4 regions of the Arthrobacter sp. FW306-1B-F12A genome follow, and region 2 is predicted to be linked to each of the others. Evidence: riboswitches for the same ligand, from Rfam matches in the RefSeq annotation. Region 2 holds a riboswitch; each other region holds the start of a gene.

Region 1 (7,440 bases), on a different contig from region 2:
TTCCGGCGACTTCGACCCCTCACAGCTGAACCTGCCCAAGGGCTTCGACAAGTTCCTCGGCAAGTAGCCGTCCCACCCAACTGGCTAGCAGTAGGTGTCGTTTTGACCCCTCAGAACGACAACAACTGCTAGTGAGTTGGGTTGTCAGCCCCGTGCCATAGGCTGGGGGGATGCAAAAGCAGCGCGTCGTGTTCGTCCATGGAGCAGGCACATTCGGCGCTGCGGCGTGGCCGAAACAGCATGGCATGGCGCTGGCGTACGATGCACTGTTCCTGAAACGCCACGGCTTTGATGCGCAGACCGAGCCTTTGGAATCCGATGTTGCAGCCGATGTGGAGATTATCCTCGAGTGCCTCGGAGCTCGGGAGGCCGCATCGGCCCCGGGCCCCGCGCGTGGGGGCCATGTGGTCGCGCACTCGCAAGGCGCGATTTCCGCCATGTTGGCCGCGGTGGAGCGGCCGGACCTGGTCCGCTCCCTCGTGCTCGTGGAACCGGCTTGTCTTTCATTGACAGCCGAACTACCCGCCACCGCGGCGTACCGGACATTGATGGAGCCGTTGTTCCGGATCCGGCACGAACTCAGCGATGACGATTACCAACGCGAATTCGTCCGCAGGGCGTTTTCTTCCGAGGCGGCTGTCCTCAGCACCCCGGAGGCCCGGCGAACCGCGCGGCGCCTGCGGCTGCAGGCTCCGCCGTGGGAAGCGCCCCTGCACATTGTGCCGGGAGTTCCCACGCTTGTGCTGACCGGTGGTTGGGAACCCCTATACGAAGAGATCGCCGGGTACTTGCAGGAAACCGGCGCCCTCCACCGCGTTGCGGCTGGAGGACACCGGCCTCATGACTCAGTTGAAGGAGACCGGATCATCCGCTCCTTCATCGCGGATGCCAGCCGCGCAGGATCAGTCCAGGCTTCCTGATCAGTTCAGGTTTCCTGACGCCGCCTCACGTTTTCCTGCGGGAACCTCAAGCTCGGGCAAGTAGACCTTGCCCCCTGATGCCAGGAACTCCTCGCTCTTTTCGCGCATGCCGCTATACATTTCCGCGATGGCCGCTTGTGAATCAGCCGAGCCGTATTCGTCGCGGATGTCCTGGCTAATGCGCATGGAGCAGAATTTTGGTCCGCACATGGAGCAGAAGTGCGCCGTCTTGGCCGGTTCTGCCGGGAGTGTCTCGTCGTGGAAGGATTCGGCCGTGACCGGATCCAACGACAGCGCGAACTGGTCACGCCAGCGGAACTCGAAGCGGGCCTTGGACAGCGCATCGTCGCGTTCGTGGGCGCCGGGGTGTCCCTTGGCCAGGTCAGCGGCGTGGGCGGCGATTTTGTACGTGATCACGCCGGTCTTGACGTCGTCCTTGTTGGGCAGGCCCAGATGTTCCTTCGGAGTGACGTAGCAGAGCATCGCGGTTCCGAAGCGTGCGATCTCCGTGGCGCCGATGGCGGAGGTGATGTGGTCGTAGCCCGGGGCGACGTCGGTGACAAGGGGGCCCAGCGTGTAGAACGGCGCGCCGTCACACAGCTCCTGCTGGCGCTCCACGTTCTCCCGCACCAAGTGGAACGGGATGTGTCCGGGGCCTTCGACCATGACCTGCACGTCGTACTGCCACGCGCGCTTCGTGAGCTCGGCCAAGGTGTCCAGCTCGGCGAACTGCGCGGCGTCGTTCGCGTCCGCCGTCGCGCCCGGGCGCAGTCCATCACCCAGCGAGAACGCGACGTCGTACTTGGCGAAGATTTCGCAGAGCTCGTCGAAGTGGGTGTAGAGGAAGTTTTCCTCGTGGTGGGCCAGGCACCAGCCCGCCATGATGGAGCCGCCACGGGAAACGATGCCCGTCACGCGGTTCGCGGTGAGCGGCACGTACCGCAGCAACACGCCGGCGTGGATGGTCATGTAGTCCACGCCCTGCTCGCACTGCTCAATGACGGTGTCGCGGAAGATTTCCCACGTGAGCTTGTTGGCTTCGCCGTTGACCTTCTCGAGGGCCTGGTAGATGGGCACGGTGCCGATCGGTACGGGGGAGTTACGGATGATCCATTCGCGGGTGGTGTGGATGTCATCGCCCGTGGACAGGTCCATGACGGTGTCGGCGCCCCATTGCGTTGCCCACTGCAATTTGTCGACCTCTTCGGCGATGGAGCTGGTGACGGCCGAGTTGCCGATATTGGCGTTGATCTTCACCAGGAACGCCTTGCCGATGATCATCGGTTCGGATTCGGGGTGGTTGATGTTGTTGGGGATGATGGCCCGGCCGGCAGCGACCTCGCTGCGGACGAGTTCCACATCGCAGTTTTCGCGAAGTGCCACGAACTGCATTTCGGGCGTGACGATGCCCTGTTTCGCGTAATGCATCTGTGTCACGGTCTTGCCGTCGACGGCGCGGCGGGGCACCGGCTGAGCCCCCTTCCACTCCGCGGAGGCGGCGCCGCGGCGGACGGCAGACTTGCCGTCGTCGAGCAGGTTCCGTTCGCGGCCGCTGTAGGCCTCGGTGTCGCCGCGGGCTTCGATCCACTCGCTGCGGAACGGTTCGAGGCCCACTACGGGATCACTCCCGGGTCCGGCGGTCCGGTACACCTGGAACGGGGCGTTGGCCTCGCCGTTGGGGGACGGTTCGAGGGCGATTTCCGTCACTGGAACCCGGATTCCCGTGTCGGCATCCTCCAGGAACGCGAGGGAATGCGACTTGAGGGATTGGGTCACATCGTGGTCCGATCCCTTTTGGGTAGGGCTCAGCTGTGTTTCTTTGGTGCTCAAAGGATTACTCACTTCCTTCGCCGGCATTACCCGGACAGGTTCAACGGTCGCAGGCTGCATCAGCCCGATCTCAGCCCTTGCAAGGGCCCCCGTGTGGTCGTAGACGAAGCTACCACAGCTGCCAGCGCTTGTGACAGATGTGACCGCGCCGGCGAAGCTCCCGGGAACTAGGGTGGAATCATGGCGGAAATCATCGAATTCAGCGGCGCCGTCCTCACCGGGCCGGAGGAGGAACGGCGCGGCCTCTGGTCGGTCGACGGACGGCTGACCTTCGTCCGGCCCCTTGCGAAGCCCGACGTCGTCCTGGACGGTTGGGTGCTTCCCGGCCTGGTCGACGCGCATTGCCACGTTGGCTTGGGCAAGGGCGGAGCTGTCGACGAGGAGACTGCCCGCCTGCAGGCGACTGCGGACCGGAATGCCGGGACCCTCTTGATCCGCGATGCCGGATCCGCAAGCGACACGCGCTGGCTGCAACGCCGGGCGGACATGCCGAGGATCATCCGCGCGGGCAGGCACATCGCGCGGCAACGGCGGTACATCCCCGGGCTGGCCGAAGAGGTGGAGCCGGAGGATCTGATGGAGGCAGTCCGCAAGCAGGCGCGGTCCGGAGACGGCTGGGTCAAGATCGTGGGGGACTGGATCGACCGCTCCGCCGGGGATCTCGGCCCGTCCTTTCCGGCCGCCGTCGTCAAGGACGCCGTCGCGGCCGCACACGACGAGGGGGCGCGGGTGACCGCCCATTGCTTCGCCGAAGGGACAATCGATGACATGCTCGACGCCGGGATCGACTGCATCGAGCACGCCACCGGATTATTGCCCCACCACATTCCCCGGCTGCTGGACCAGGATGTGCCGATTGTCCCCACGCTCATCAACATTGCGACGTTTCCGGACATCGCGAAGCAGGCTGAAACCAAATTTCCGCGCTACGCCGCCCACATGATCGCGTTGTGGGAGGGCAGGCATGAGCGGGTCCTTGAGGCGTTCGACGCCGGAGTGCGGGTGTACGCCGGAACCGACGCCGGAAGCGTCATCAAACACGGCCGGATCGGCGAGGAGATCCTGGAACTCCAGCGGGCGGGTCTTCCGGCGGCCGCCGCCCTCGATGCTGCCTGCTGGTCCGCCCGTGAGTGGTTGGGTGCCGACCGCATCAGCGAAGGCGCCAGCGCAGACGTCGTGCTCTACGCAAAGGATCCCCGAGCGTCCCTAGAGATCGTGCTGCAGCCCGGATGCACCGTTCTGAGGGGACACATTTCAGGAAGCGCCGGGCATTAGGAATAAATTGAAGCTTCAAGTAATTTAGATACATAGAGGTTGCCGAAGGGCGGCGCCACAAAAAGCCGGGAGTTTCACATGACCATCACATCCAGCCAGGATCTCCTTCCTGCCGAACTCACCATGGGCACTGTCATGCTCAAAGTGGGGGACATGAAGCTCATGGGCGACTACTACCAGCGGGCGCTGGGGCTGGACGTTGTCGCCGAACAGGACGGCGGGCTCTACTTCGGCCGGCTAGGCAAGCCGTTGGTGCACCTCGCGCCGGCCGCTGGTCTCCAGATCCCGGGCCGCGGAGAGGCCGGACTCTTCCACACGGCGCTGCTTTTCGAGGATCAGCCCTCGCTCGCCGCAACTGTTGCCTCCGCCGCGCAGTACGAACCCCACGCCTTCGTCGGCAGTGCCGACCACTTGGTCAGCGAAGCCTTCTACTTCACCGACCCGGAGGGCAACGGCATCGAACTCTACTACGACAAGCCCCGTGAAGGCTGGGAGTGGAACGGCAGCTCGGTCGTGATGGACAGCTTGCCGCTCCCGCCGCAGCGCTACCTCCAGCAGTACCTGAGTGAAGCGGCCGTGACGGGCCAGCATGGGGCGGGCGCCGGCGTCGGGCACGTCCACCTCCAAGTGGGTGACGTGCGGACCGCCCATGATTTCTACGTTGACACCCTGGGCTTCGAGCAGACCGCCGGCTGGCACGGGCAGGCCCTGTTCGTCTCCGCGGGTGGCTACCACCACCACATGGCCATGAACGTGTGGAACAGCCGCGGTGCAGGTCCGCGCAAAGACACCCTCGGCCTCGGGGAGGTTGTCATCGAGGTGCCGTCAGGAGACGACGTCGGCGCGCTCGCAGATCGCCTCAAGGTAGCGGGCATCGCCTCGCACCACACAGGCCAGGAGCTGCGCTTCGAGGACCCGTGGCGCAACCGTCTGCGGGTCGCGGTCCGCTACGCTTGATCCGACGGCGTGGCGCATCTCGGCCGCTGCGCCGCAGCTCCGTTGGCACGACTGAATGAGAGTACTTTCCATGGGCTTTGCTGAAATCTTTGTTGCCACCCACGATGAAGCACTCAAGAGGGCCGCTGCCCTGGAGAAGGGCAGCGACGTATCCGGCGCCGCGGTACGGATCCCGGGAATCAGCGATTTCGAAGTAGAACAACTCGGCGACCTCGCGGGCACGGCCGTGCACGCAGGCGGGGCCGACTATGAGCTTGCTTTGGTGGACGTCACCAGCGACGCCTTGCTGGGCGTCCCGGAAGCGATGGTGCGTGCCCTGTCTGAGCTCCTTAGCTACGAGACCGAAGGCGAAGGGAACGTCCTCGACGACGTCGCCGAACGCTGGGCGGCCCAAGAGGACATGCCCTTTGATGCCCAACAGGCCCGCCTGTACGTCCAGCAGTTGGCGGCCCTCGCGAGCGACGTCGAAAAGGCCGAACGGGGCGGTCTCTACGTCTGGTCCGCTGAGCAGTAATCCCGCAGAAAAGCCGCCGCACGGGCTGCGTGTTCGAAATACTGTCCGCCATCTGGCACAATGGACAGGTACTCGATCCGCGCGGCCCCTCTCTCCGTGTGTGCATCTTGTCCTTGGAACCCTCAAGTATGGCCCGCCCCACGGGTGCAGAACGACGGGCTCAACCCCGTTTCAGAAACAGGAGTGACCACAAAAGTGGCCGTAAAGATTCGCCTTAAGCGCTTCGGTAAGATGCGCGCACCGTACTACCGCATCGTCGTCATGGACTCCCGCGCCAAGCGCGATGGCCGTGCGATTGAAGAAATCGGCAAGTACCACCCCACCGAAGAGCCCTCGTACATCGAGGTTGTCTCCGAGCGTGCACAGTACTGGCTGTCCGTCGGCGCCCAGCCGACCGAGCAGGTTGCCGCGATCCTCAAGATCACCGGTGACTGGCAGAAGTTCAAGGGCCTCACGGGCCAGGAAGGCACGCTGAAGACCAAGGTCGCCAAGCCTGCTTTCGTTGCACCGGAGAAGGGTTCCGTCATCATTCCGGAAGCCATCACCAAGAAGGCCAAGCAGTCGGAAGCAACTGAAGCTCCCGCTGACGCTGAAGCAGAGACCACCGAGGCTGAGTAAGTTGCTGGCAGAAGCGCTCGAGCACTTGGTCCGTGGGATCGTTGACAGTCCTGAGGACGTCAAGGTCAGTGCCAAGAACAACCGCCGCGGGGAATCCCTCGAGGTGCGCGTTCACCAGGACGACCTCGGACGGGTGATCGGTCGCCAGGGTCGCACCGCACGCGCTTTGCGCACTGTGATTGCGGCATTGGCGGGCGGCGAGCAGGTGCGGGTCGACGTCGTAGACACCGACCGTCGCCGGTAACGCGCTCAGCAATACTTGTCTTAAATCCGGCCCCTTCACCAGATTATGGTGGAGGGGCCGGATTGTTTTACGAGCAAACCCAGCCGTGGGTCCCTCATCCGGGCCCAGCGAAGAAATCAGAGGAACCCCATGCAGCTCCAGGTTGCCCGAATCGGCAAGCCCCACGGAATCCGCGGCGAAGTCACCGTCCAGGTGCTCACCGATGCCCCTGGCGATCGTTTCGTCCCGGGCACCGAATTTGTGGTGGAGCCCGCGAAGGCCGGCCCCTTGACCATCAGCAGCGCCCGGTGGAACAAGGACATCCTATTGCTCGGTTTCGAAGAGATCTCCACGCGCAACCAGGCGGAGGAAATCCGCGGCGCGAAGCTGTTCATCGAGACCGAAGAGCTGGAAGAGGACGACGACGAAGGCTGGTACGAGCATGAGCTCGTCGGCCTTGAGGTCCGCGTCGGCTCGCAGACCGTAGGTAAGGTGACCGCGCTCAACACCATGCCGGTCCAGGACCTGCTGGTCATTGAAGACATTGACGGCAAGGAAATCCTGGTGCCCTTCGTCGAAGAGATCGTGCCCGAGGTCAACGTCGAAGACGGCTATGTGTTGCTCACGCCTCCGCCGGGGCTCTTCGAACTGAACACTGATGCTTCCCGCACCGATACGGAAGAGGACGACGCTGAAACCAAGGATGACGCCTAAATGCGCATTGATGTCGTCAGCATCTTTCCCGAGTACCTGGCGCCGCTTGAGCTTTCCCTCATAGGCAAGGCCCGCCAGGATGGGCTCTTGGAGGTCAATGTCCATGACTTGAGGGCCTTCACCACCGACAAACACCGCACCGTGGACGACACTCCGTATGGTGGCGGTGCGGGCATGGTCATGAAGGCCGAGCCCTGGGCCCAGGCCTTGGAATCCATTGCCTTTGCACAAAATGCCGAGGTTGGAACTGCCGCGCCTGAGCGCTCGTCGGACGCGCCGGCGAAAAAGCCGGTCCTGATTGTGCCGTCGCCCGCGGGGGAGCGCTTCAACCAGGCACTCGCCTATGAGCTCGCCGAGGAAGAGCAGCTCGTTTTCGCCTGCGGCCGCTA
Region 2 (7,440 bases):
CCTGCAGGTAGAAGCAAAGGTCCTGCACCATGTAATTGGGGCTGGCATTGCGGATCACTGTGGTACCGCTGCGGTGTGCGGCGGCCATGATGGCGTTCTCCGTTACGGTGTCACCGCGCTCCGTGAGCACGAAGGTGCGGTGCTCGCCGTCGGCCGGCGGCGCCTGCACGGAATAGAAGCCCGACTTGGCTTCCACGGAGAGTCCGAACTGCCGCAATGCCTGCATGTGCGGTTCCACGGTCCGGGTCCCGAGATCGCAACCGCCGGCGTAGGGCAGCTGGTACGAGGCAGCCTCATCGAGGAGCGGGCCGAGCAGCATGATGACGCTGCGGGTGCGGCGTGCGGCTTCCACGTCCATGGAGGCGAGGTCCAGCGTTTCCGGGCGGCGGATGCGCAGATCGTTGCCGTTCAGCCAGGTGCATTCGACGCCGATGGAGGTCAATACCTCGACAATCCGGTTGACTTCTTCGATCCGGGCGAGCCGTCGCAAGGTGGTGGTGCCGCGGTTGATGAGGCTCGCGCAAAGCAGTGCGACGCCGGCATTCTTACTGCTGTTGACGTCCACCGAGCCGGAGAGCGTACGTCCGCCCTCCACGCGCAGGTGGGTCATCTGCCGTTTGCCGACCTTGACGATGGTTCGCCCGAAGATCGACTCGAGGCGCTCGATCATGCGCAGGCTAAGGTTCTGCTTGCCTTGTTCCATGCGGGCAATGGCGCTTTGGCTGGTGCCCAGTTCCGAGGCGAGCTGTCCCTGTGTCCAGCCCTTTTCGCCGCGGGCGTCGCGAAGGAGGAGACCTACATGTTCGGCAGTCGGTTGCGTCATGATCAATAAATATCACAGATGGTCTAAGAATTGGAGATTCTGCGACGCAACCCGCTGATTCAGCCCGAGAATAGTCGTCTCGTGCGATAACTAAGTCGCAACGGCCGCCGTCGCGTGCCCGGGGCTGCCGGATGGCGGCCCGCCCAATACCCAACTGAGTCGCAGTTGTTGTCGTTTTGAAGCGTCAAAACGACAACAACTGCGAGTCAGTTGGGCTGCTTCAGCCAGACGAAGTGCCAGGTCCCTGCCCATTGGGCCGCGAGTACGGCCGCGGCAGCGATGACCAGCCCGCCGCCCAGAACCCAGACGTCCAGGCGGCTGTAGGTGGATTCGCGCGCCCAGGTCCGCCGTCCGCCGCCGAAGCCGCGCGCCTCCATGGTCACCGCCAAGCGGGACGCCCGTCGAATCGCCTGGACCAACAAGCCGAAGCTTTGGCCAAGCATGGCCTTGAACCGTTGCGGCGGACTTCCGTGCGAGCCGACACCCCGCGCGCGCCGTGCCATGCCGATGGTCTGCCACTCCTCCGCCATGAGTCCCACGAGCCGCAGGGCCGCCAGGGTACCCAAGACAAAACGGTGCGGCAGTTTCGCCTTTTGCGCCAGGGCATCGGCGAGATCGGTGGGATCAGTGCAACTCATCAGGAGAATGGCAGGCAGCGCTATGGCAAGACCCCGCAGCATGAAGCCGAGTCCAAGCTGAAGCGAGCCTTCGCTAATGGACCAGATCCCGACGTCGAGCAGTATCCTTCCGCTGTCGGCCGACAGGATCGCGGTGCTCCAACCTCCGAGCGCGGCCGCGATAATCAAGGGCCAGCCGCGCTGCCAGAGCAAGCGCACGGTGAGCCCCGCGAGGGGGAACAACGCCAATTCGCCGAGGAGCGCGGTCGAGGCTGACACCAAGTCGATGGACAACGCCAACACCAGGGTGATCAGGAAGACCGACACGAACTTGGCCAGCGGATTGGCGCGTGTCAGGAGGGCGTTGTTGCCGCGCAGGGTTAGGGCGTCCCTCATGCCGCACCTGATTCCTGCCGGGTGCCGCCTTGGAATGCAGGCTCGAGCCGCATCTCGGCGCCGCCCAGGACGGAGCTGAATTCCTGGTCGTGGGTCACGGAAACCACGGAGGTGCCGGCGTCGAGCAGTTCGGACAGGAACGACGCAAGCTCAGCCCACGTGTTCGCGTCCTGGCCGAAAGTGGGTTCGTCCAGCACCAGGACGCGGGGGTGCGCGGCGAGCACCGTCGCCACGGATAGCCGCCGTTTTTCGCCCCCGGAGAGCGTGTACGGATTGGCGTCCACGAGATGCCCCAAGCGCAGCCGTTCCAGCAACTCGTCCACCCGTTCCTCGCCATGGCCAAGATGCTTGGGGCCGAACATGAGCTCATCGAGGACGCGGCCGGTGACGAACTGGTGCTCGGGCTCTTGGAACACAGTCCCGATGCGGGAGATCAGCTGCTGGGCCTTCCACTTGAACGGGTCGGGGCCCGCGCCGTCGCTGAGCCCGACGGCGGCAGTCACCGCCCCGGATATCGGCGCCAACAGCCCCGCGAGGGTCAAAGCGAAGGTCGATTTTCCGGCGCCATTGGGACCGGTGATGGTCAGTGCCCGCCCGGCAAACACTTCGGCGTCGAGTCCGGACTGCACAGGACGCGGGGCGATCGTTTTGAACCCCCGGCGCCGTGTCCGTTCGCGGGACACCGCAAGCTCCTGGGTGGCGAGCAGCAACTCGCCCCCATTCCGGGAGCTCCCCGCCCCGGAGTCGGCCGCCGGTCCGGCGCCTGTTCCCGAACGTGGGCGGGTGGCCGGCACGTAACCAGGCACCCAGACGCCCGCAGCAGTGAGCATGTCCCTTGCTTGCGCCAGAACCGTGTCCGGGTCGCCGTCCAGAAGCACCGCCGGCGTCGAACCTCCCGCGGAGGAGGAACTGCCCGGCTGAAGCACCACAATCCGGTCCACGAGGTCTTTCCAGACCGATACCCGGTGTTCCACCACCACCAAGGTGGCGCCGGTCTTGTCCAGGCAGCGGCCCACGGCATCGCGCACTTCCAAGACGCCGGCCGGGTCAAGGTTGGCGGTCGGCTCGTCCAGGAGGATCAAGCCGGGCCGCATTGCCAGTATGCCGGCGAGCGCAAGGCGCTGTTTCTGCCCGCCCGAGAGGGCCGACGTCGGGTGGTCGAGCGAAAAGTTGCCGCTGGCACTGCCACCGGCCCTCCGCAGCAGCCCGACGTCGTCGAGCGCTTCATGGACCCGCTTCCAAATCTCGTCCCGCGGCACGCAAAGGTTCTCGGCGCCGAACGCGACGTCGTCGCCCAGGCGGGAAAGCACCACCTGGGTTTCGGGGTCCTGTTGCATGAGTCCGGCACGGCCCCGCTGGGCCTTCGGGGAAACGCCGTCAACCAGCAACGAGCCGGTCTCGTCGGCGTCGTCGCCTTCCTCGCCCAGCACGCCCGCCAGGGCATGGAGGAACGTCGACTTGCCTGCGCCCGAGGGGCCAAGCAGCAGGACGCGCTCGCCCGGACGGATGTCCAGGTCCAGGGCGTGGATGGCCTGCGTGGTGCGGCCGGCGTGCCGCCAGCCCCAGCCCTGCGCGGAAATGGCGGCGGGTCGCACCACGGCAGAGGTGCCGGAATCAGGACTGGGCATCAGGAAAAGACGGGCTCCGAGGCGGCCTTGCGTGACGCGAACGCGCTCAGGACACCGGTCCTGGCCAGGCCGCGGGTAGCGATCCAGGACAGGGCACCGGCAATGACGGCCCCGGAGATCGTGCAGAACACGATGTACGCGAGCTTGTCGACCGGTTCGTAGGCGATGTTCCAGCCCCACGGCAGGAAGGAGTCGTTCAGGCCGCAGAACAGGCCCGCACCGGCACCGGCCAGCAGGGACACCGGCAGGTTGAACTTCTTGTACATGAAGGCCAGGAAAATGAGTTCCGCACCGAGGCCCTGGAGCAGGCCCGAGATCAGCACCGTGGTGCCGTACTGGGAACCCATGATGAGCTCACTCGTGGCGGCCACTGTTTCGCAGAAAATTGCCGCACCGGGCTTGCGGACGATGAGCATGCCCAAGACTGCCGGAATCATCCAGCCGCCGGCGATCAGGCCGCTCAGGGGCGGGTAGCCGGCGGACATAGGTGTTGCAACCAAAGCCATCTGGTCCCATGCCCAGAAGATCACGCCACCGGCGATCGAGATGAGTGCCGCCACGACGATGTCCACGACGCGCCAGTTGTAACCAGGCTTGGTGAGGCCCGGCCTTGCAGAAATACCAGTCATTTTGTCCTCCTGAGGAACAGGAGGGGAAAGTGTTCCCGGTTGCCTGCGAGCGGCTTCCGCCGCGCCGGTCCGGACACTATGAGAACTCGACTCCCTTGCGCCGGTACTAGCCGGATCAGGTTCGAGGGTCTGCGGCTGTCCGCACTCTCAGCGCCCGTCCTCCGTGCCGCATTGCTGCGTGCCCGACGGCGGCGCTCCCCTGTCGTTATCAATCCACCCTTTTGGGCGTGGTTCAGTTTACACCTTGGCGGGGTTGCGGGCGCTGTGTTGGCGTCCGCGGAACGGTCACAAACACGCGGGGACGACGGATTCTGCTGGATCACTCGCCGGGTGAGCGCAGGCCGGCCCGGAATGGCGCGGGCGGCCGCAGAAACTGGGACAATGATCCAGCAGAATGTGACGCGGCAGAGCGGGCAAAGGAGCGGTCTTGGCAGGCAATGGCGAAGCGAACAGCACCACGGTGGCGGAACCGAGGCTCGCCGCAAGCGTGATCCTGGTCCGGGATGCCGCGGTTCCCGGGGGCTCTCAAGGTGCGGCGCAGGCTTTGGAGGTGTTCGTCCAGCACCGGGTTTCCACGATGGATTTCGCCGCGGGCATGGTGGTCTTCCCCGGGGGCCGGGTGGACCAGGTGGACAGCTCCGGCTGGGACTTCGCGGACGACGTCGTCGAGCAGCACGCCGCTGCATGGCACCGGAGCAGGATCGCCGTCGAGCCTGCCTCCGCCAGGTTCAACGCCGGCCGGGTGCTGGCGGCCGCGCAGCGTGAGGTGTTCGAAGAGGCCGGGCTGAAGCTTGACGCCGCCACCCTCCGCCCGTGGGCCAACTGGGTCACTCCGCAGGACCAGCCCAAGCGCTTCGACACGTACTTCTACCTTGCCTGCCCGGTTTCCGGTGCCGAGCCAAGGCACCAGACCACGGAAGCATCGTCGTCCTTGTGGATGCCCGTCCGCGGAATCCTGGACGCCGAAGACGCCGGAACACTCAAGCTCATGCCGCCCACGCTTGCGCTGCTGGATGAGCTCCTTGCCCTCGGCACAGTGGAAGCGATACTGGCCGAGGGCCGCGACATCGTGCCTGTCCGTCCAAAGCCCGGGGCCTTGGAGGAGTTCTTCCGGCAGAGGCGCCAAGCTCCATCCGTTGCTCCGGAACTGCCCTGAAGTGGGGTTAGGCTGGGGACGGTCCTGTTTCCACCCGCAAGGAGTCCCGGAATGAACCTCCTCATCAAACTGCTCGGCACCGGCGTGAGCATCGGCGCTGGCTTTGTCGGCACCAAGCTCGTCAATGCGCTGTGGGAAAAGTCCACCGGCAAGAAACCTCCCAAGGGTCACGATGACATGGAGGCAAGCCTGCGCTCTGCACTGACCTTCGCCCTGATTTCGGCGACTGTCAGCGCCGTCATCCAGGTTTTCGCAAGCCGCAGTACCCAGCGCGCCATCTCGCGTTTCTCGAAGACGCAGGACATCGTCTAGGCTGACGGCCCGCCGTTGGCGCCGTGAGGGCCTGGGCTCCCGCCGTTCCCGGTGTGGGGAGTTGTCGGGTCGGCTTGGGCTTTCTCCGCTGCCCGTTGACCGGCGGCCCGCAGCACCACGGCCTCGAGTTCGTCGATGCTCAGCAACTCGGGGTGCAGGTGCTTGGTCCGGTAGCCTGCGCGGCCCACCATGTGTGCGGACACCGGCACCGTCAGCAATTGGAAGATCCAAGCGACGGCCAGGATCGGCCACACCCACCATTCGCGCATCTGCAGCCCGATGGCCGCCAAGACGAGGAACAGCCCGAGCACTTGCGGCTTGGTAGCTGCGTGCATGCGGCTCATCAGGTCCGGGAAGCGCAACAGGCCGATCGCCGCGCCCAATGACATCACCGCACCGACGATCAGCAGCACCGCGGTGACGGCATCGATGACGGCATCCGCTCCGGTGGCGTCAGGAGTCATTGACCTGTCCTCTCCGGTCGGCCACGAAGCGCGCCACCGTCACCGATCCGATGAAACCGATCAGCGTCAGCGCGACGAGCAGCACGAGGTTGTTGAGGTGCCTGTTGACGGCCATGTCGATGGCCAGCGCAGCACCCAGTATGGCGAGCAGCACGTCCGAGGCGAGCACCCGGTCCAGCAGGGACGGCCCGACGGCGATCCTGTAGATCGCGCCGGCGGCGGCGAGGCTAAGGATCACCGCCGTGACGATCAGCACGATGTCTTTCACGAGCGAGCTCCCCTCGTTGCAGGCCAGCCTTCGGCCTGGAGTGCGTCCATTTCCGCCTGGGTACCCATGATCCGGATCAGCGAGGCCTCCGTGTCCTGGACTTCCTTGCGCAGCTTGGCGGTGTCCACATCGTTGCGGACATTGAGCCCATGGATATAGAGCGTGGACGTCGAGCGGTCCACCTCCACCACCAAGGAACCCGGAATCAGCGAAATCACGTGCCCTGTTGCGGTCACCATGAGGTCGGAATGGCTACGGAGGGGAACAGCGACGACGGCGTTGGTTACCAAGGGCCCGCGGAAGACCGCGAGGTACATGACCTGGAAGCTCGCGGCCACCACTTTGCCAAGGAACTCGACGGCGAAAGGAATGGCGCGCAGCACGTTGAATCGTCCGCTGAGCTCCACTGGAGGCAAGTAGAAGACCCTGGCTACCACTACGGCGATCAGCGCACCGAATACCAGGTTGCCGGGGCTGAAGTCCCGCCAGAGCGCACCCCACACGACCACCAGCCAGACCAGCAGGGGCAACTCGGTGCGGAACGAAATCCGCTTGCGGCTCACTTGCCAACCCCCTGCAGTGGGGTCGACGCACCCGGCGCAGCGATGCCCGGGACTTTGGCATTCTCGCCGAGCACGGAATGGATATACGCCGTTCGGTCCAGCATCTGTTCCGCGGAGTTGCCGGCCAATTGGAACAGCGGACCGGCGAAGACTGTCAGCGCCACGCCAAAGACCACCAACGCAGCGGTCGGCCCCACCATGGTCCTCGGAAGCAGGCCGACGGCCGCCGTGTCCTTGAGGACGGCGGCCGGGTAGTCAGCGTCCTCGGGCTTCCGCCAGAATGCGCGGTTCCAGACGCGGGCAATGGCCAGCAAGGTCAAGAGGCTCGTGACCACCCCGCCCACCACCAAGGTAATGGCCAGTGGTGTCCCGAGGGCGATGCCTGCCTGCAGGAGTCCGAGCTTCCCCAGGAACCCGGAGAAGGGCGGGATTCCCGCGAGGTTCATGGCCGGAATGAAGAACAAGAGCGCGAGGAGTGGAGACAGCTTTGCGAGCCCACCCAGCCTATCCACCGACGAGCTCCCACCGCGGCGCTCGATCAAGCCGGTCACCAGGAACAGGCTCGTTTGGACAGTGATGTGGTG
Region 3 (7,440 bases), on a different contig from region 2:
TGCGTCCCTGTGGGATGAGCACCGAACCGTCGATGCTCACAATCTCGTGTTCGCCGATCTCGCGGACATCCACCAGTTCGAAGTCGCGTTCCCCTGCTGCGCGGGCTTCGAGCATTCCGGAAAGTTCGGTGGGCGTGACGGTCGGAACCGAGTCGCTTGCGGGCGCAGGGGTGATGCCACAGAAAGCCTCATAGTCGGTCAATTCGGTGATCGGCTCGGCCTCCGGGTCTTTCGAAACCTTGATTTCGCGCCAGCTGCCGCCGAGCGCGTCGAAGAGCGCCACGCGCCCCAGCATGGAGCGCCCGACGCCGGTGATCAGCTTGACTGCCTCGGTCACCATGAGCGAGCCGACAGCGGCGCACAGCATGCCGAACACGCCGCCTTCGCCGCAGGACGGGACCGAGCCGGCGGGAGGGGCCTCCGGGTAGAGATCGCGGTAGCTGGGTCCGTGCTTCTCCCAGAACACACTGACCTGGCCGTCGAAGCGGAAAATGGATCCCCAGACGTACGGTTTGCCGAGAATCGCGGCAGCATCGTTGACCAGGTACCGGGTGGCGAAATTGTCCGCGCCGTCCAGGATGAGGTCGTAGCCCGAGAAAATCTCCAAAGCGTTGGAGGAGTCCAGGCGCACGTTGTGCAGCTGCACGCTGACGAGCGGGTTGAGTTCCTTGATGGCGTCACGCGCCGATTCGATTTTCGGCCGTCCCACATCGCCCACGCGGTGGATGATCTGGCGTTGCAGGTTGCTGAGGTCGACGTCGTCGTCGTCCACGATTCCGAGCGTCCCCACCCCGGCGGCGGCGAGGTAGAGCAACGCCGGAGAGCCCAGTCCGCCGGCTCCGATCACGAGGACTTTGGCATTCTTGAGCCGACGCTGACCGGCCGCTCCGATTTCGGGAATAATGAGGTGGCGCGAGTAGCGTTCCACCTCTTCGGTGGTCAGTCCCGCGGCCGGTTCCACGAGTGGCGGCAGCGAAGACGGCAACGTTTGGGCAGCAAAAGTAGTGGCCATACTTCAAAGTATCCCCGCAGGTGCCGCCCGGTCATATTACTGCGCAGTATTGTGGTCATAACTGCAAGGGGAAAGGCGGCAGACAAGTGGCCGAGAGTGCACGTATCAAACAAGAGGCGCAGGTCAGGCAAGATCGGACCGGTACGCCCCGTTCGGCCAGGTTGCCACGCGATGAGCGCCGGGCCCAGCTCTTGAATGCCGCCTTGGAAGTTTTCGTTGCCAACGGCTTCCACGGTGCGGCGATGGACGAAATCGCCGAGACCGCCCATGTCAGCAAGCCGGTGCTGTACCAACACTTCCCGTCGAAACGGGAGCTCTACATGGCCCTCCTCGACAGCCACCTGGCCACGCTCACGGACCAGATGCTCACGGCGCTGAATTCGACGTCGGACAACAAGGAGCGCGTCCAGGCCGTCATGCGCGCCTACTACCGTTTCATCGCGGGCGATGACCAAGCCCACCGGCTCGTCTTCGAATCCGATCTCATCAATGACCCGGACGTCAGCTCCCGGCTGGAGACTTTCAACCGCACCTTCGCCGACGCCGTCGCCAAGGTCATCGCCGAAGACACCAAGCTGCCCCCGCTGGAGGCCCAGCTGCTGGGCCGGGGCCTGGCGGGAATGGCGCAGGTCAGCGCGCGGTATTGGCTCGAAACCGACGGCGATTTGGACCTCGATGTCGCCAGCGACCTGATCTACCGTTTAGCTTGGCGCGGAATCAGTCGCTTCCCGAAAGAGTCCTAGACTACAAATAGAGGACTGAGTATTTTTTTGATTGGCTGGGAGGCCCCGCTGTGGAAGTAAAGATCGGCATTCAGAATGTTGGCCGTGAGATCGCGCTTGAGTCCGCTCTCGACGCCGAGGCTGTTGCCAAGATCGTGAGCGAGGCCATTGCCAACGGCACGGACCTGCGCCTGACCGACGAAAAGGGCCGCCAGGTCATCGTTCCCGGCAATGTCCTCGGATACGTGGAGATCGGCGCCGAGGAAGTACGCCGGGTCGGCTTCGGCGCCCTCTAAGCAACAGGCAAGAACACCAGCGAGCCAGGAGTCCGCATGCTCTCACTTGTCATCGTGGCGCTAGCCACCATCGCTTCAGGCTTCATTGTCTGGGGAACTGACAAACACCGTGGAACGTACGGAATCACCCTGCCCGCCGGCGTTTCGGTCGCCGTCGCCATGCTGAGTTGGGTGATCTTCATCCAACTTGGCTTTGGCTACCAGCCTGGCGTGACGTGGATCCCGTGGGTCCTGCCCATCATTCTGGGGACCGCGGCGGCCGCCGTGGCGTCCTACTTCCTGGGCCGCCATCGGAAGCGGCACGACACCGCCCAGCTGACCGCGGCGCTGAGGCTCTAACCAGCGCTGCGGCTCTATCTGCAGATCCGGCTCATGGCGTGGCTTCCGGTTTGGCAACTGCCCCGGCTTCCGCGGCCGCTTCGCTGACGCTCTTAGCCGCCCGGACGTCGCGCTGCGTTAGCTCGCTCCCGGCATCGTGGGACGTGTAGCGGATGAACACCCGGTTGTAGCGCCAGTCCAGGTCCGGGTGGTGGTTCTGCTGTTCGGCAATGCGCCCGACGGCGGCAATCAACTCGAGTGCGGCAGCCGACGTCGGGCACTTGTAGGCGGTGACGAGGGCGCCCTGGCGATACCGCCAGTCCGGCAGCTCCGCCAGGGCGTCGTCAATAGTGGACCTGGAAAGAATGTCGTCCTTGCCGGCCATTCGGGGCTCCTTCACAGACGCGGAATCTTCGCAGGAATCCCCGGAGCGGCCAGCGTCGGCCGCTAGAGGAACTCGGCCCGGCCTTCCATGGCCGAGGAGGCCAGGGCGTGTTCCCTGCGCGGGATGCGGCCCGCCTGCTTCGCCAGCCTACCGGCGATGACCGCGTGTTTGAAGGCCTCGCCCATCTGCACCGGATTCTGCGCGCGGGTCACCGCGGTGGCCAGCAGCACGGCGTCGCAGCCGAGCTCCATGGCCAGTGCGGCGTCGGACGCGGTGCCGATGCCGGCGTCGAGCACTACCGGCACCGAAGCGCGGGACACAATCAGCTCGATGTTGTGGGGATTCAGGATGCCCAGGCCGGTGCCGATAGGCGCGCCCAACGGCATCACCGCAGTTGCCCCGAGGTTCTCCAGGCGAAGCGCAAGTACGGGGTCGTCGTTGGTGTAGGCGAAGACCTTGAAGCCGCGGTCCACCAGCTTCTCCGTCGCATCCACCAACTCCACGGCGTCAGGCAGCAGCGTCTGTTCGTCGGCGATGACCTCGAGCTTCACCCAATCCGTTTCCAATGCCTCCCGGGCTAGCTCGGCTGTCATGACGGCATCCTTGGCGGTAAAACAGCCGGCGGTGTTGGGCAGGACACGGATGCCGTGGTCTACGAGCAATTGGAACAGCGAACCGGTTTCCGTCGGTGAGTACCGCCGCATTGCGACGGTAGTGAGTTCTGTGCCGGAAGCCAGCAAGGCTGCCCCGAGGCCGTCGAGGCTCGGAGCTCCGCCGGTTCCCATGATGAGGCGCGAGCCGAACTCAACACCGTCGATCACCAGGGCATCGGTTCGGGTGCCTGCTTCGTGAGTGCTTGCTGTGGTCATGGTTCAGCCTCCCTGTACTGCGGTAACGATTTCGAGTTCATCGCCCTCTGCGAGCGCGGTAGCAGCCCACTGGCTGCGCGGCACCACTTCGGAATTGCGTGCGACGGCGACGCCGATCTTGCGTCCGTCGGCCGCTTGGCCGCTGGAATCCACAACGCGTCCGGTGATGTGGCTGACGAGGGTGGTGACGGAAGCGTCGTCGCTCAGCGTGTGGTCTGCGCCGTTCAATTTGATGTTCATGCGTGGTCCTTCAGAAGGGGATTTAAGGTATCGGCCGATGGGCCGTCTGCGGAAGCCCTTGCTGCTGAGAGCGGGCGGGAGAAGCGGTCCGGGCGGAATTTGTTCCACCGGGAATCGGCGGTGCCATCCATGAGTCCAACGCAGATTTTTGCCGCTGCCGGAGTGAGGAGCACGCCATGGCGGAAGAAGCCGCTGGCCACGATGAGGCCGGGCACGGTTCCTTCCCGACCTTCGACGCGGCCCAGCAGCGGTGCGTTGTCCGGGGTGCCAGGACGGGCCCGGGCAGTTGCTTCAACGAATTCCAGCTCGGCAACGGCCGGAACCAATACCTGGGCGTCGCGGAGCAATTGGTAGACGCCGCCGGCTGACACCGGGTTGGCCGATCCCCCGGACGACGACAATCCGTCCTCACGTTGCGTCGCGCCGATCACGACGGTCCCGTCATCGCGGGGAACGATGTAGACGGGCACTCCGCGCACCATTCCCCGGACCGTGGCGGTGACCAGCGGTTGCAGGTGGTCCGGGACGCGCAGCCGCAGTATGTCGCCGTAGACGGGACGCAACGGGAGCGACAATCCATCCGGCAGTCCTTTCACGCGGGCGGCATCGAGTCCGTTGGCTACCACCGTTTCCGTGGCAAGCACTTCGATGCCTGAGCCGAGCACGGCCCCGACGGCGCGCCCGTCCTCCCACAGGAGGCCCGCCGCAATGTCCCGGACCGCGAAACCGCCTTCGGCCCCCGGAATCCAACTGGAGCTACCTGGCTCGTGGTCTGCCAAAGCGCCTAGAATCGCGGCCGAAAGCCGGCGAGGATCCACTTGGTGGTCGCCCGGGATGTCGAAGGCACAGGAAATCTGCGGGCTCAAGAGCGGCTCACGCTCCCGTGCTTCGCGCAACGGCACGGATTCCACCACCAGGCCATGGGCCAGCTGGACGTCCCGAAGATCGGCGAGCGCCCGGCGGTCCGCTGCGTCCGCACCCACGGCGAGGGTCGGCGTCGTCCGGTAACCCGTGCTGCGTCCGGTTCGTGAGCCGGTCACATTGTGTTCGAAGTCCGGCCACAACGCCGACGATTCGAGCATGAGCTCCAGGAGGTCCTCTTCCTGGTAGTGCAGTTCACTGACTGGTGCCAACATCCCCGCCGCCGCGAAAGTAGCGCCGCTGGCCGGCGCGGGATCGATCAGGGCAACCGAGCGGCCCGACCTTCGGGCTTCCCACGCGATGCCCAGGCCAATGACGCCGCCCCCGATCACCGCCACGTCTGCACGCAGGGGCCCGTGCTGGGTGTTTACTTCGTCCATGGAGTCCTTCCCTACGCCGGTACTAGCCGGATCAGGTCAAGCGGTCGGCGCTGAAGCCCTCTCAGCCGCGCGGCGATTGTGACTGCCGCCGCGGCTCCCGCGGTACCTGCCCAGTTTAGAGGAACTACTCTGTTTCCATGACCCCGCACGATGTCCACACCACCGCCCGCCTGTACCTCTGCACCGACGCCCGCAAGCAACAGGGTGATTTTGAGCAGTTTGTCGATGCCGCATTCGAAGGCGGCGTGGACATCATCCAGCTGCGCGACAAGACCATTGAAGCGGCCGAGGAACTGGAACTCCTGGAGATCCTGCAATCCGTGGCGCACCGTCACGGGCGCCTCTGGGCAGTCAACGACCGCGCGGACGTAGCGTCCCTCGCCGGCGCACCGGTGTTCCATATCGGCCAAAAGGACATTTCGCTGCGCTCGGCCCGGAAGCTGCTCCACGACCCCACCATCATCGGCCTCTCCACGCACACGCCGGAGCAGATTGACGCAGCCATCGCCGCGTCGCCTGGCCGCAGCGGCTTGGACTACTTCTGCGTCGGGCCTGTGTGGGCCACGCCCACCAAGCCTGGACGCTCCGCCGTCGGGCTCGATCTGGTGAAGTACGCTGCCAATGCGGTGAAGCAGGCAGACGAAGAGACCGTCGGCGGCGTAGTGCTTCCTTGGTTTGCGATCGGCGGCATCGATCTCAGCAACGTGGAAGACGTAGTGAGGGCCGGCGCCAGCCGCATTGTTGTGGTCCGCGCCATCACCGAGGCCGGGGATCCGACGGCGGCAGCCCAGGCACTCCTGGCCGCACTGGACGCAGCGGCGGCCTAGCGAGACGCCGGGAGATTTTGGAGTTACCCTGACTTTCGTGTCACATCAGCGCATAGCCCCGAACGTCTCTGAAACGTCGAACCAGCTCGCGGAAGCACTGGCGGCGCTTCGGACCGAACTCGAGCTGCCCGCGGGTTATCCCGCTGAAGCACTGCGCGACGCGGAGGCCGCGGTTTCAGGACACAGGCTGCCGGCGCAGGACCTCACGGGCGTTCCGTTCATCACGATCGACCCGGCCTCTTCCACGGATCTCGACCAGGCCCTCTTCATTGAGCGGTCCGGGAATGGTTACAGGGTTCTCTACGCCATCTCCGATGTGCCCTCCTTTGTGCCACCGGGAGGAGCGCTCGACGCCGAGACCCGCCACCGGGGACAGACGTACTATGCGCCGGACGGCCGCATACCGCTGCACCCCGAGATCATCAGCGAGCACGCCGGAAGCCTGCTGGCGGGCCAGGACTGCGGAGCGTTCGTGTGGGACTTCGAACTCGATGCCGAAGCAGAGTTCCGCACCGTCTCAGTTCGCCGGGCAAGCGTACGCAGCCGCGCCAAGCTCAACTACAAGGGCGTCCAGTCCGCGATCGATTCCGGGACAACTGATCCCGTCCTGCAGTTGCTCAAGGAGGTCGGGCTCAAACGGGTGGAACTCGAACGCCGCCGCGGCGGAGCGAGCCTGAACATGCCTGAACAAGAAATCGTCCAACTGCCCGACGGCGGGGGGTACAGGATCGTCGCAGCTCCCTCGCTGCCCGTCGAGGACTGGAACGCCCAGATTTCGCTCATGACCGGGATGGCGGCGGCCCAGCTGATGCTAGACGGCAAGGTTGGAATCCTGCGCACCATGCCCGCTCCCGATGAGCGCTCGCTGCTCCATTTCAAACGGCAGGCCGGGGCGCTCGGCAAGCCTTGGACCGAGGGGACCAGCTACGGCGAGTACCTGCGGAGCCTCGACGGCAAAGACCCCCGGCAATTGGCCATTCTCCATTCCGCGGGGCTGCTTTTCCGGGGCGCCGGCTACACGCCTTTCGACGGCGAAGTACCGGGCAGCGTCATGCAGTCAGCCATCGGCGCACCATATGCCCACACCACTGCGCCGTTGCGCCGGCTGGTCGATCGTTTTGTCCTGGTCATCTGCGAAGCACTGAGCAACGGAACGGAGATCCCTGCATGGGCCCGGGATGCTTTGCCGAGCCTGCCGGAGATCATGGCGTCATCCGACCAGCTTGCCGCCAAAATGGAGCGCCTCGCCTTGGACACGGTGGAGGCCGCACTCCTGGTGAACCACGTCGGACAGGAATTCGACGCCGTGGTGATTTCCGGATCGAAGCCTGCCAAGAACAACGGAAACGGGAACGGGAACAGCACCAACGGCCACAACGGGAATGGGAATGGGAACGGCAACTCCCACGGCCCCTCCGGCATCGTCCAGATCGCCGAGCCGGCGGTCACCGCTCGTTGCGATGGCGAAAT
Region 4 (7,440 bases), on a different contig from region 2:
GGCGGCGGCACGGAAGCTTTCAGGGCATGCTTCCTGCCGGGAGTGCGGGCGTGTGAGAGAATGAACATGGCCGGAAGCCGATCCACATGCGGAATCCGGTCCGGTATCTTGTTCCCAAGACCGCCAATCATTTGCAGGGCATGCCCAGGATCCAATGATCCCCGGCAGGGCCGCAGTGACCATGGACGGCACCTGGTTGTGGCATTAGAACAACGGGTTTGGAGCGAAGCCGGCTTTCCGTGGATGCCGCACCCCCATGCTGGTGCGAACCGGAAAGACTACTACTGACTTCTGTCAACGCCTGCGGGTTTTGACAATATTGCCCCTCTGGGCACCGGATGTGGCGGTTGCGCAAGGGCAGGAGTGTTGCCACATATGGATAATGAGCAAGTTGTAGCCGCCGCCGAAGATGCGGCGTCCACCGAGACCACCGAAGCACCCAAAAAGGTCACCCGCACCCGCCGCAAGGCTGCACCGAAGACGGTCGCCGCGGATGAAGCCCCCGACGCCGGAGCTGCCGCAACCGCCGCCGAGCCTGTCGCCGAAGCGAGCGACACGGAAACGCCCAAGGCTCCCGTCCGGCGCACCAGGGCTCGAAAGAAGGTCGAAACCTCCGAGCCGCTGCCGGGTTTCGCTGAAGAAGCGTCCACGGAAGGTGGCGAGGCACCGGAGGCTGCTGCCGCCGTCGTACCTGAAATAGCACCAGAGGCCGAAGCCGCCCCCGAAAAACCGGTCCGCCGGCGTCGTACGACGAGGGCAAAGAGCGCCGAGCCCGTTGCCGAAGAAGCCCCGGTTGAAACACCGGCTGCCGACGTTGCGTCGCCCGGGGAAACCACTGTGGAGCCGCCGGCCGAGGAGCCCGCGCCCGAGGAAACCACCGGGGAGCCGGCCGTCGACGCCGAAGCCGCAAGTCCGATCGCGTCGCTGTTCCTGGAACCTGCCTCCGTCACGTCCATGATCTTCCAGGCACCTGACTTGAGCGCCGTTGTCCGTCCGGCCGTCGTCGACGAGGAACCGCGGGCCGAAGCTGAGGAAGGTTCCGAGGAGAACGAACTGGACGAAGCCGGCAGCCGCCGTCGGCGTCGCAGCCGTGGCCGTCGCGGACGCCGGGGCACCGAGCGTGATGACGCGGGAGAAGAAACCTCTGCGGAATCCGAGGACGAGGCAGAAGCCGGTACCGAGGAGGCCCTCGAAGAAGGCGTGACCTCCCGCCGTCGCCGGCGCCGTCGTCGCGGCGATCAGGACCTGGAACTGACGGGCGGCGGAGACGACGATCCCCCCAACACGGTGACCCGCGTCCGCGCTCCCCGCGCGCACGTTGAGTCCACCAGCGGCTCCGACCGAGTCACGAGCGTCAAGGGCTCCACCCGCCTTGAAGCAAAGAAGCAGCGCCGCCGTGAATCCCGCGAGACCGGCCGCCGCCGCCAGGTCATCACCGAGGCCGAATTCCTGGCTCGCCGTGAGTCCGTCGACCGCCAGATGATCGTTCGCCAGCGCGACGACAGGATCCAGATCGGTGTCCTCGAAGACGGCGTGCTCGCGGAGCACTTCGTGTCCAAGACACAGCAGGATTCCCTCATCGGCAACGTCTACCTGGGCAAGGTCCAGAACGTGCTGCCGTCGATGGAAGCCGCGTTCGTAGACATCGGACGCGGCCGCAACGCCGTGCTGTACGCCGGTGAAGTCAACTGGGATGCCGTCACCCTGGAAGGCAAACCGCGCCGCATCGAGAACGCCCTGAAGTCAGGCGACTCCGTGCTGGTCCAGGTCACCAAGGACCCGGTGGGCCACAAGGGCGCACGCCTGACGAGCCAGATTTCACTTCCCGGCCGCTACCTTGTGTACGTACCGGGCGGGTCAATGACGGGAATTTCCCGCAAGCTGCCCGACGTCGAGCGCAATCGCCTGAAGAAAATCCTCAAGGACCGCCTCCCGGAGAACGCGGGCGTTATTGTCCGCACCGCCGCCGAGGGTGCTTCCGAGGAAGAGCTGACGCACGATATCAACCGCTTGCGGGCCCAGTGGGAAGGCATCGAAAGCCAGTCCACGTCCACCAAGATCCTGGCTCCGGAACTGCTGTACGGCGAACCGGACCTCACCATCAAGGTTGTCCGTGACGTCTTCAACGAGGACTTCTCCAAGCTCATCGTCTCCGGCGATGAAGCCTGGGACACCATCGAGGCCTACGTCACGTACGTGGCGCCGGACCTGGTGGGACGCCTCGAGAAGTGGACCTCGGATCAGGACATTTTCTCGGCATGGCGTGTGGACGAACAGATCCACAAGGCCTTGGAGCGCAAGGTCTTCCTGCCCTCCGGTGGTTCGCTCGTGATCGACCGCACGGAGGCCATGACGGTTGTCGACGTCAACACCGGGAAGTTCACCGGCAGCGGCGGCAACCTCGAGGAGACCGTCACCAAGAACAACCTTGAGGCTGCCGAGGAAGTGGTCCGCCAGCTCCGCTTGCGCGACATCGGTGGAATCATCGTCATCGACTTCATCGACATGGTCCTGGAATCCAACCGCGATCTCGTGTTGCGCCGCCTGGTCGAGTGCCTCGGCCGGGACCGTACCAAGCACCAGGTCGCCGAGGTGACCTCGCTTGGATTGGTCCAGATGACCCGCAAGCGCATGGGCACCGGCCTGCTGGAGGTCTTCGGCGAGCAGTGCGAGACGTGCGCAGGGCGCGGAATCGTCACGCACGACGAGCCCGTGGAGCACCGTCGGGCCAACGTGGTGGCAGCTGAACACCACCACCCGCGCACGGAGTCACAGCCAGCCGTCCGCCCCGAGCAGCGCAAGCGTCGCCGCGGCCGCGGCACGGGGCCGGGGACCACTGAACTGCCCGTCACCCCTTCGGTGCCGGTCCACACTGTGGAATCCACCGACCCGAACCGGCAGGCAGCCACCCGCGCAGCCCTTGCCACCATCGCGGCTGCAGCCCACGCTGCCCACCTGCACGACGACGAGCTCCACCACGCGGCGGAATTGCTCGCCGACGGGCACGCAGCGGAAGTAGCCCCGGTCCAGGCCCCAGCGGCCCCGGTCCAGGCTCCGGCCGCTGCTTCGAGTGGCGAGGAACGTTCGAAGCCTGTGCTGCGATTCGGCGGCGAGGAAGTTGCGTTGCCTTTCGTCCACCACGAAGAGGAGGCTGCAAGTGGCACACCTGCCATGAGCCTGGACCTATTGGCACAGGCATTCGCAGGCCTCGGAGAAGCTCCGGACACCGCCACGACGTCAACGTCAGCCAAGGAAACCCCCGCAGGGGCCCCCGCAGCCGTTGCAAGCGGTGAATCCCCGGACTCGGGTTCGCGTGGACGCCGAGGCCGACGCAACCGTAGCGCCAGCCGGGCCCAGGGTGCCGCCAACGCCACCAACGTGGAGCACCACGAGGTTGCCGCGGCTGCTTCCGGTGGGGCCGCGCACGAGGCCAAGGCGGCAGACGCCGCCCCGACGAAGCCGACGGCGGCAGCGGAACCGATCATCCTCGGCGTCGGTGTGCCGAAGTCCGAACTCTGAACGCAGTACCGTGCCTAAGCCCCGGCCGTTTCCGCTCCTGTGGAAACCGCCGGGGTTTCGGCGTTGTGGGCCAATCCGCCGACCCTGGCAGTCCGGTTGCAATGGGCGATTTCAGCGGGCGAGGCGTGATCAGGGTTAAGCTAGGGGACTGACACGGGGTGCCGCGCACCGAGCCGGCTGAGACCAGACCCGTTGAACCTGTCCGGTTAGCACCGGCGAAGGGATGTCTCGCATGACTGTTTCGGCGCAATCATCTGTCTACCCGCTCAAGGCCATCCAGCGCCCCATCCCCAGGGTCCTCAGCATCGCCGGCTCGGACCCCTCAGGTGGTGCCGGGATCCAGGCAGACCTGAAGAGCATTGCGGCCAACGGCGGCTACGGCATGGCCGTCATCACGGCGCTCACTGTACAAAACACACAGGGCGTCACTGGCGTCCATGTGCCTCCCGTGGAGTTCCTGCGCCAGCAATTGGACGCCATTAGCGACGACATCACGGTTGATGCCGTCAAGATCGGCATGCTCGGGGACGCGGCGGTCATCCACGAAGTCCGCCGCTGGCTCGGCGAGGCGCGCCCCGCCGTCGTCGTCCTGGATCCAGTGATGATCGCGACCAGTGGCGACAGGCTCCTCGCGGAGTCCGCTGAAACCGCACTGCGGGAACTGCTGCCCCTCGCAGACCTGGTGACCCCCAACCTTCCGGAATTGGCCATGCTGCTTGGCGAGCCTGTTGCCACTGATTGGGCATCGGCGTTGGAGCAAGGCAAGCGCCTGGCCGCTAGCTGCGGAAACACCGTCCTGGTGAAGGGGGGCCATCTGCAGGGAGCCGGCTGCCCCGATGCCCTGGTCAATACCGGGGGAGTCCTGAGCCAGGACGTGGTGGAATTCGCCGGCCAACGGGTGGAGACCCGCAATAGCCATGGGACGGGATGTTCCCTGTCGTCGGCGATGGCGACGGCCAAGGCGCGGCTCGGCGATTGGGAGTCTGCTTTGCGTGTCGTCAAGCCCTGGCTCCAGGAGGCGCTGACCCGGTCCGGGGTGCTGGAAGTAGGGAAGGGCAACGGGCCGATCCATCATTTCCACGCGCTCCAGCAGGCCCTTCAACCGGGGGACTTCGCCGTCCGGATGTGGGACGCCGCCCAAACGGAACTGGCAGCCATTTATGGCTTGGACTTCATCCAGCACTTGCAATCCGGTGGTCTCAGCGAAGCGCAGTTCAGCTACTACCTGTCCCAGGATGCCATCTATCTCAACGGCTATTCCAGGGTCCTGGCACGGGCAAGCGCCCTCGCTCCGAGTGAAACCGAACAGCTGTTCTGGGCCCGCGGCTCGCAGATGTGCCTTGAAGTCGAATCCGAGCTGCACCGGAATTGGCTCAGTGGACGCCAGGTGAGCGGAGAGCTGGGCCCGGTCACCAAGGCCTACGTGGACCACTTGCTGGCGGCATCGGCGTCGGGAAGCTATGCGGTGCTGGTTGCTGCCGTGTTGCCTTGCTACTGGTTGTACGCCGAGGTGGGACAGCGGCTCCACCATGGGTTTGTCGAGGCCGGAGCATCGGACGAGCACCCCTATGCGGATTGGCTGCGCACCTACGCGGACGAGGCGTTCGCGGAGGCCACCCGCAAGGCGATCGACATCACGGATGCCGCCGCGCAGGTTGCGTCGCCCGCGGAGTGCACAGCGATGATGGAGGCGTTTGCCCAATCCTGCCGCTATGAAACGGCGTTCTTCGATGCTCCAAGGTTGCACGGCTGAGCCGGTCTTCCGGGGAGGAGGCACCGGAACGGGGCCTGTCCCCGCAGGCGTTGCAGCGTGTCGGCGTGAGGATCCGAGCTTTTCACGGCCGGCAGGGTAAGGTGGACGGGCACGGTACCGGATGGCGGCATAGCCAGTCTGTGGCAGCCATCACGTGGCAGCCTCCGGACCTGGCCTCATTTGCAGCCGAAGGCGAAACTAGCGTAATCTAGATCTTCGGTGCTTACGCCAACACTTGGGTTATGCCCCTAGAAACCGTTCATTTGGAACTGACCTTTCATTTAGAACTATTCGAGGGATGACTCATGGATTCCGTACCGGAGTCCACGGCGTTGAGGCACAGCGTGAACCAGGCCCGTTTTTGGATCGGGGTTCCGCACGCAAATTTAGTAATAAACGTCGAGAGAAGTGAGTGCCCAAGTGGTGTACGCGATTGTCCGCGCAGGCGGCCGCCAAGAAAAGGTTTCCGTTGGAGACTACGTAACCCTGAACCGCGTCCCCGGTGGAGCCGGCAGCACCCTTGAGCTGCCCGCACTGCTCCTGGTGGACGGTGACAAGGTCACCTCCGCAGCTGCGGATCTGGCCAAGGTCAAGGTTACGGCTGAGATCCTCGAAGACCTCCGTGGTCCGAAGATCGTCATCCAGAAGTTCAAGAACAAGACCGGCTACAAGAAGCGCCAGGGTCACCGTCAAGAACTGACCAAGATCAAGATCACCGGTATCAAGTAACCACTGGTTGCTGTTCAGGTTTTCAACAGATTCCCCAGAATTTAAAGGCAGGCATTTCAAATGGCACATAAAAAAGGCGCGAGCTCCACTCGCAACGGTCGTGACTCCAACGCCCAGTACCTCGGCGTAAAGCGCTTCGGTGGCCAGGTCGTTTCCGCAGGCGAGATCATCGTCCGCCAGCGTGGCACCCACTTCCACCCGGGCGCCGGTGTCGGCCGCGGTGGCGACGACACCCTGTTCGCCCTGCAGGCAGGCGCGGTTGAGTTCGGTACTCGCCGTGGCCGTCGCGTAGTGAACATCGTTGCTGCTGCAGCTGCAGAGTAATAACACGTTCTGAACGGGTGGAGCGGGCCGTATGGCCCGCTCCATCTGTCTTTTTAACCGCACTAGAATTTACTAGGGCGGGCGGCCGCGCAACAGCGGCGCAACACGCACTTCAAGCAGTAATTTCCACATAGAGGAGAAACACGTGGCGACCTTCGTAGACCGGGTAGTACTTCACGTATCCGGCGGAACAGGCGGCCACGGCTGTGTTTCTGTTAAGCGCGAGAAGTTCAAGCCCCTCGGTGGACCCGACGGCGGCAACGGCGGCAATGGCGGCGACGTCATCCTGCGCGTCGATGCCCAAACCACCACCCTGCTTGATTACCACCACGCACCGCACCGCCACGCAACCAACGGCGGCCCGGGCATGGGCGACTGGCGGGGCGGCAAGAACGGTGAAACCCTCGTCCTTCCCGTCCCGGACGGCACGGTGGTCAAGACCAAGGACGGCGTCGTCCTTGCTGACCTCGTCGGCGAAGGCACCGAGTTCGTCGCCGCCGCAGGCGGCATGGGCGGCCTTGGTAACTCTTCGTTGTCTTCGCAGAAGCGCAGGGCACCCGGTTTCGCCCTCCTCGGTATTGAAGGCGAGTCCAGCGACATCGTCCTGGAACTGAAGTCCATCGCAGACATCGCGCTGGTTGGCTTCCCCTCCGCGGGCAAGTCGAGCCTTGTCGCGGCGATGTCCGCGGCGCGGCCCAAGATCGCCGACTACCCGTTTACCACCCTGATCCCCAACCTTGGCGTGGTCCAGGCCGGTGACGTCCGGTTCACCATCGCCGACGTTCCCGGGCTGATCGAGGGCGCCAGCGAGGGCAAGGGCCTCGGCCACAACTTCCTGCGCCATGTAGAGCGTTGCGCCGCGCTGGTGCACGTGCTGGACTGCGGAACCTTGGAAGCGGACAGGGACCCGCTCACCGATCTTGCGATCATCGAGCAAGAGCTGGACAAGTACGCGGTGGACATGAGCTACGCCGGCGTTGACGGCGAAGTGGTCCCCTTGAACGAGCGCCCCAAGCTTGTGGTCCTGAACAAGGTGGACTTGCCTGACGGTCGGGATATGGCCGAGTTCGTCCGCCCAGAACTGGAACAGCGCGGCTACCGCGTCTTCGAAGTCT

What was found. Region 2 has a riboswitch for thiamine pyrophosphate ahead of AC3WJU_RS19470 (ECF transporter S component). Riboswitches for the same ligand answer to the same signal wherever they lie in the genome.
Region 1: another riboswitch for thiamine pyrophosphate. It lies ahead of thiC (phosphomethylpyrimidine synthase ThiC); the one in region 2 lies ahead of AC3WJU_RS19470 (ECF transporter S component).
Region 3: another riboswitch for thiamine pyrophosphate. It lies ahead of thiO (glycine oxidase ThiO); the one in region 2 lies ahead of AC3WJU_RS19470 (ECF transporter S component).
Region 4: another riboswitch for thiamine pyrophosphate. It lies ahead of thiD (bifunctional hydroxymethylpyrimidine kinase/phosphomethylpyrimidine kinase); the one in region 2 lies ahead of AC3WJU_RS19470 (ECF transporter S component).

What each region holds. Positions count from the first base shown of each region.
Region 1 covers NZ_JBYSXD010000001.1:219,022-226,461, forward strand. Annotated here, with positions in the region: gene ffh (signal recognition particle protein) at 1-67, shown strand, start outside; gene AC3WJU_RS01050 (alpha/beta hydrolase) at 171-920, shown strand; gene thiC (phosphomethylpyrimidine synthase ThiC) at 921-2,750, opposite strand; TPP riboswitch at 2,746-2,853, opposite strand; gene AC3WJU_RS01060 (amidohydrolase family protein) at 2,931-4,025, shown strand; gene AC3WJU_RS01065 (VOC family protein) at 4,104-4,982, shown strand; gene AC3WJU_RS01070 (hypothetical protein) at 5,053-5,496, shown strand; gene rpsP (30S ribosomal protein S16) at 5,692-6,114, shown strand; gene AC3WJU_RS01080 (RNA-binding protein) at 6,116-6,358, shown strand; gene rimM (ribosome maturation factor RimM) at 6,488-7,051, shown strand; gene trmD (tRNA (guanosine(37)-N1)-methyltransferase TrmD) at 7,052-7,440, shown strand, end outside.
Region 2 covers NZ_JBYSXD010000054.1:12,655-20,094, reverse strand. Annotated here, with positions in the region: gene AC3WJU_RS19485 (UDP-N-acetylglucosamine 1-carboxyvinyltransferase) at 1-823, opposite strand, end outside; gene AC3WJU_RS19480 (energy-coupling factor transporter transmembrane component T family protein) at 1,030-1,836, opposite strand; gene AC3WJU_RS19475 (ABC transporter ATP-binding protein) at 1,833-3,464, opposite strand; gene AC3WJU_RS19470 (ECF transporter S component) at 3,464-4,093, opposite strand; TPP riboswitch at 4,168-4,304, opposite strand; gene AC3WJU_RS19465 (NUDIX hydrolase) at 4,521-5,249, shown strand; gene AC3WJU_RS19460 (DUF4235 domain-containing protein) at 5,301-5,561, shown strand; gene mnhG (monovalent cation/H(+) antiporter subunit G) at 5,558-6,025, opposite strand; gene AC3WJU_RS19450 (MrpF/PhaF family protein) at 6,015-6,293, opposite strand; gene AC3WJU_RS19445 (Na+/H+ antiporter subunit E) at 6,290-6,856, opposite strand; gene AC3WJU_RS19440 (Na+/H+ antiporter subunit D) at 6,853-7,440, opposite strand, start outside.
Region 3 covers NZ_JBYSXD010000016.1:30,544-37,983, reverse strand. Annotated here, with positions in the region: gene moeB (molybdopterin-synthase adenylyltransferase MoeB) at 1-1,012, opposite strand, end outside; gene AC3WJU_RS10140 (TetR/AcrR family transcriptional regulator) at 1,117-1,755, shown strand; gene AC3WJU_RS10135 (DUF3107 domain-containing protein) at 1,806-2,030, shown strand; gene AC3WJU_RS10130 (hypothetical protein) at 2,067-2,369, shown strand; gene AC3WJU_RS10125 (4a-hydroxytetrahydrobiopterin dehydratase) at 2,401-2,733, opposite strand; gene AC3WJU_RS10120 (thiazole synthase) at 2,796-3,602, opposite strand; gene thiS (sulfur carrier protein ThiS) at 3,606-3,842, opposite strand; gene thiO (glycine oxidase ThiO) at 3,839-5,143, opposite strand; TPP riboswitch at 5,135-5,254, opposite strand; gene thiE (thiamine phosphate synthase) at 5,281-5,970, shown strand; gene AC3WJU_RS10100 (RNB domain-containing ribonuclease) at 6,008-7,440, shown strand, end outside.
Region 4 covers NZ_JBYSXD010000025.1:46,942-54,381, forward strand. Annotated here, with positions in the region: gene AC3WJU_RS13385 (Rne/Rng family ribonuclease) at 376-3,519, shown strand; TPP riboswitch at 3,664-3,760, shown strand; gene thiD (bifunctional hydroxymethylpyrimidine kinase/phosphomethylpyrimidine kinase) at 3,752-5,272, shown strand; gene rplU (50S ribosomal protein L21) at 5,693-6,001, shown strand; gene rpmA (50S ribosomal protein L27) at 6,062-6,325, shown strand; gene obgE (GTPase ObgE) at 6,471-7,440, shown strand, end outside.